Regions from separate parts of the Ferrovibrio plantarum genome, predicted to be linked through region 2. Evidence: predicted binding sites of a transcription regulator. Region 2 holds the regulator's gene; the other holds the start of a gene.

Region 1 (2,200 bases), on a different contig from region 2:
ATCGGTGACCAGCATGTAGCCCGGCGCATGGGTGATGCAGAAATCCGGCTTGGCGGCGGCGATCACCGCCTGGGGCGTGACGCCGCAGGCCCAGAACACCGGCAACTCATCGTCCTTCACCTCCACCGCATCGCCGTAATCCGGCTTGGCGAGATCCTTGATGCCGATCAGTTCCGGCTTGCCGATATGCACCGGCGCGCCATGGACATTCGGGAAGCGCGAGGTGATCTGCACGGCGCGGATCGCATCGGCGGGCTTGAACGAACGCATCGACACCACCAGCGGGCCATGGAAGGCGCCAGAGGGCTGGTTCTGAATATTGGTGCGGTACATCGGCACGTTGCTGCCGCAAGCAATATGGCGCAATGGAATGCCATCCTCGAGCAGCGCTTCCTCGAAGGAAAACGAGCAGCCGATCAGGAAGGCAACCAGATCATCGCGCCACAAGGCCTTGAGGTCGCGCACTTCCTCGACCAATTCGCCGTTGCGCCAGACGCGGTAGAGCGGCAGGTCGGTGCGCACATCGATATCGGCGCCAAGCGTCGGCAGTCGCGGGTCGCCCGGCTCGGTGGAAGCCAGCAGCGGGCATGGCTTCGGATTCAGCGCACAGAAGCGCTGGAAGTCGGCGGCCAGTGCCCGCGGCAGAATTGCCAGATTGGCCTGCACATAGCCGGGCGCCAGGCCGGCCGTGGGGCCGCGATGGTCGCCGCTGCGCACGCGCAGCCGCGCCGCTTCGCCGGTCTCGCCACGGAAATCCGCATGCCGTGCCACCGCGTTCATGGTCCCCTCCATGCCTTAACCACTGTGTCTCACCACTGTCACAATGGCAGCATGAAGCGGGGTGATATGTCCAATCGTGAGTTAGGATGGAGATTGATAAGAAAAACTTATCGCTTCTGCTTGCGCCCTGCCGCATTGCCGGGCAGCCGGCCCGGTTCTGAGGCAGCCACCTCACGCGCCAGTTCGGCCACCGCCTCCGCCATGTAGCTGTCCGGCTTCACTGGGTAGGTGGCGGTGAAGGTGAGGTCGGGCAGCACCGCTTCGGCGCGCAGCATGCGCAGGCGGCCTTCCGCCAGTTCGCGTTGAATCACCACCGGCGGGATCGCGCTGATGCCGATATTGTCCAGGGTCATGCGCACGATGGTGGAAAGCGAGGCATTGCCGTAGATACGCCGATTGGGCACATCGGCGCGGATCAGCATCTCATTCACCGCGATATAGGGCCGCGTGTTGCGCGGATAGGTGATGATCGGCCAGCGGCCGAGCGTGGTGACGCGCACCGGCTCGGGGCCGATATCCAGGCTGGGACTGGCCACCCAGGCCATCGGATAGGAGCCGAGATTGACATTTTTCATGCGCGGTTCGCTCATCGGACCGAGCACGAAGGCAATATCGAGCTGATGGCTGAGCAGCGACTGGCGCAGGATCGGGGTGGTATCGACCTCGATTTCCAGCGTGATCGCCGGATAGACCGCATGCATGCGCTCGATCAGCCGCGAGAGCCAGGTATGCACGATGGTTTCGGCCACTCCGAGCCGCACCACGCCGCGCATCGCCTTCTTCTCGCGCAACGCCTGCAGCATGTCGGCGCGCAGGGCCAGCATGCGTTCGGCATAGCCGAGCAGCTCGAAGCCCTTCACCGTCAGCTTGGCGCCGCGCGCCTCGCGCTGAAACAGCTTCACCGCCAGTTCGTCTTCCAACTGGGCGATGCGCTGCGACACGGCGGGCTGGGTGGTATTCAGCTTCTCGGCAGCGGTGCGAAAGCCGCCAAGATGCGCCACCCAGACGAAAGTTTCGAGATTGCGCAGATCGACCATTTATCGATTTCCGATTGAGCGATAAGTCTGGCTTATGTTAGGCCAACAGTCATGGGGCAGCAAGCAATGCTTGCCCTAAGCCATCCCGGGCGCTACATCCGGGAGCGACCTTAACGGAGAGATCATTCATGCCGTCGTTGTTCGAGCCCTTAGCCCTGCGTTCCGTCACGCTGCGCAACCGCATTGTGCTTTCGCCGATGTGCCAGTACAGCGCCACGGACGGATCGGCCAACGACTGGCACCGGGTGCATCTCGGCCGCTATGCCAGCGCCGGGCTCGGCCTGATCATCACCGAAGCCACCCATGTTTCGGCCCGTGGCCGCATCACGCCCTATTGCCTCGGGCTGTATAGCGATGCCAATGAACAGGCTTTGGGCAGCGTG
Region 2 (2,200 bases):
AGGCTATATCACGGGCCGTTTCGGCTGAGGCCAGTTTAGGGAAAAGAGGATCTGATGACCAATGCCAGCCATACCGTAAAGGCCTACGATCAGGACCTGAAAAAGCTCGGCACGCTTGTCGTGCAGATGGGCGGCCTGGCGGAATCGCAGCTTGCCGCTGCGGTTAATGCCGTTGCCAAGCGCGACTCAGACCTTGCCACCGATGTGGTGAAGGCCGATGCCAAGATCGACGCGCTGCGCACCCAGCTTGATGAATTCGCCATCAATCTGCTGGCTTTGCGCCAGCCGATGGCTATCGATCTGCGCATCATCGTCTCGGCTTTGCGCATCTCCTCGGAACTTGAGCGCATCGGCGACTACGCCAAGAATGTCGCCAAGCGTTCCATGGTGCTGAACCAGTCGCCGATCGTGCGCCCGGTCAGCGTGGTGCCGCGCATGGCTGCCATGGTGCAGTCCATGATCAAGGACACGCTGGATGCCTATATCTCGGACGATGCCGCCAAGGCCGATGCGGTCTGGCTGCGCGACGAGGAAGTCGACGACATGTACAACAGCCTGTTCCGCGAGTTGCTGACCTACATGATGGAAGACCCGCGTTCGATCACGGCCTGCACGCATCTGCTGTTCATCGCCAAGAATATCGAGCGCATCGGCGACCATACCACCAATATCGCCGAGCTGATCCATTACGCGGTGAAGGGCGAGATGCTGAAGGATGAGCGCCCGAAGGGCGATCAGACCAGTTTCGCAGTGGTTGACAAGGCGGGAGAGTAACATGGGCGTGGCCGTGAAGCCGCGGGTTCTGGTTATCGAAGATGAGGCGGCGCTGCTGGCTTTGCTGCGCTACAACCTCGAGAAAGAGAACTACATCGTCGATGAGGCTGTGGATGGCGAGCAGGCATTGCTGCGGGTTGCGGAGCATATGCCTGACCTGATCCTGCTCGACTGGATGCTGCCCAGGCTGTCCGGCCTGGAAGTCTGCCGCCAGTTGCGCCGCGATCCTAATGCCCGCAACGTGCCGATCATCATGCTGACGGCGCGGGGCGAGGAAGCCGACCGGGTGCGCGGCCTGGATGCCGGCGCCGATGACTACATTGCCAAGCCGTTCAGCCCCAGCGAATTGCTGGCGCGGATTCGCGCCGTGCTGCGCCGCATCCGCCCGGCACTGGCCGAGGAAGTGCTGACCTATGGCGGCCTGGTGATGGATATCGCCACCCATAAGGTGACGCGCAACGGCCGCGAAGTGCATCTTGGGCCGACCGAGTTCCGCCTGTTGCGCTTTTTCCTGGAGCATCCCGGCCGCGTGCTGAGCCGCGATCAGTTGCTCGATTCAGTCTGGGGTCGTGACATCTATGTCGAACAGCGCACTGTCGACGTGCATATCCGCCGCCTGCGCAAGGCGCTGAACGGCGAAGGCGAGGATGATGTGATCCGCACCGTCCGTTCCGCCGGCTATGCCCTGGAACTGACCGCTCAGCCGGCTAATGCCGGCTGAGTTTCTTCTCTAGTTTTTAACGGCTGATCTGGCGGCGCATCGCCGTGAACAGGGCGTCCATCTTGCCGCCGTTGTTCTGCAGCACCGATTCGAACTGCTGACGCTGCGTGAAGGCCATGCTGACGCCTTCGATGATTACGTCGGTGACTTTCGGCACGCCGCCTTTGTTGATCACTTTCCACTCGACGCGGATCGGCGGACCGCTCTTGCGGTTGATCTGCGATAGCACGATCTGGGTCGCTTCATTGTCGCGGTTGACGCCGTCCTGCACGCTGAGCGTCTGGCCGTCATACTGGGCCAGCAGGCCGGAATAGACCTTCACCATGTAATCCACGAACAGGCCGTCATATTCCTTGGCCTGGCCGTCGCTGAGCTGGCGGCCATAGCGGCCGAGGCAGAAGCGGCTGACGCCTTCGAGGTCGAGATGCTTTTCCAGCAGGTCGCGCACCAGCGCCTCGCGCTTGGCGGTATCGGCGGAGCGGGCGGCCAGCACTTCCAGGGTCTCGGTACCGACGGTGCGGATGAAGGCATCGGCTTCGGCCGCGCGGCCAGCCTGCGGATTGGCGAAGCTCAGGCCGGCCAGCAACACGAAGGCGGCAAGCATTGGCCGGACCCGCAGGGTAGGAGCGGCAGAAAGACGGGGCAGGGCAAGCAGGCGCGACATCGTCGTTAAAGTCCTATCTGGAAAGGTCTTTCGGGGCGATT

What was found. Region 2 encodes PhoB, which activates phosphate uptake and scavenging genes when phosphate is short. Its sites were predicted from a motif close to TNTCATAAAACTGTCA; they were not measured.
Region 1: V6B08_RS05880 (putative hydro-lyase) is a predicted target of PhoB. The motif match lies at 806-821, and genes of this name have one in related genera.

What each region holds. Positions count from the first base shown of each region.
Region 1 covers NZ_JBBKBA010000001.1:1,233,243-1,235,442, reverse strand. The annotation lists gene V6B08_RS05880 (putative hydro-lyase) at 1-780, opposite strand, end outside; gene V6B08_RS05875 (LysR family transcriptional regulator) at 888-1,817, opposite strand; gene V6B08_RS05870 (NADH:flavin oxidoreductase/NADH oxidase) at 1,946-2,200, shown strand, end outside.
Region 2 covers NZ_JBBKBA010000004.1:271,797-273,996, reverse strand. The annotation lists gene pstB (phosphate ABC transporter ATP-binding protein PstB) at 1-28, shown strand, start outside; gene phoU (phosphate signaling complex protein PhoU) at 55-774, shown strand; gene phoB (phosphate regulon transcriptional regulator PhoB) at 776-1,495, shown strand; gene V6B08_RS21805 (MlaC/ttg2D family ABC transporter substrate-binding protein) at 1,512-2,099, opposite strand.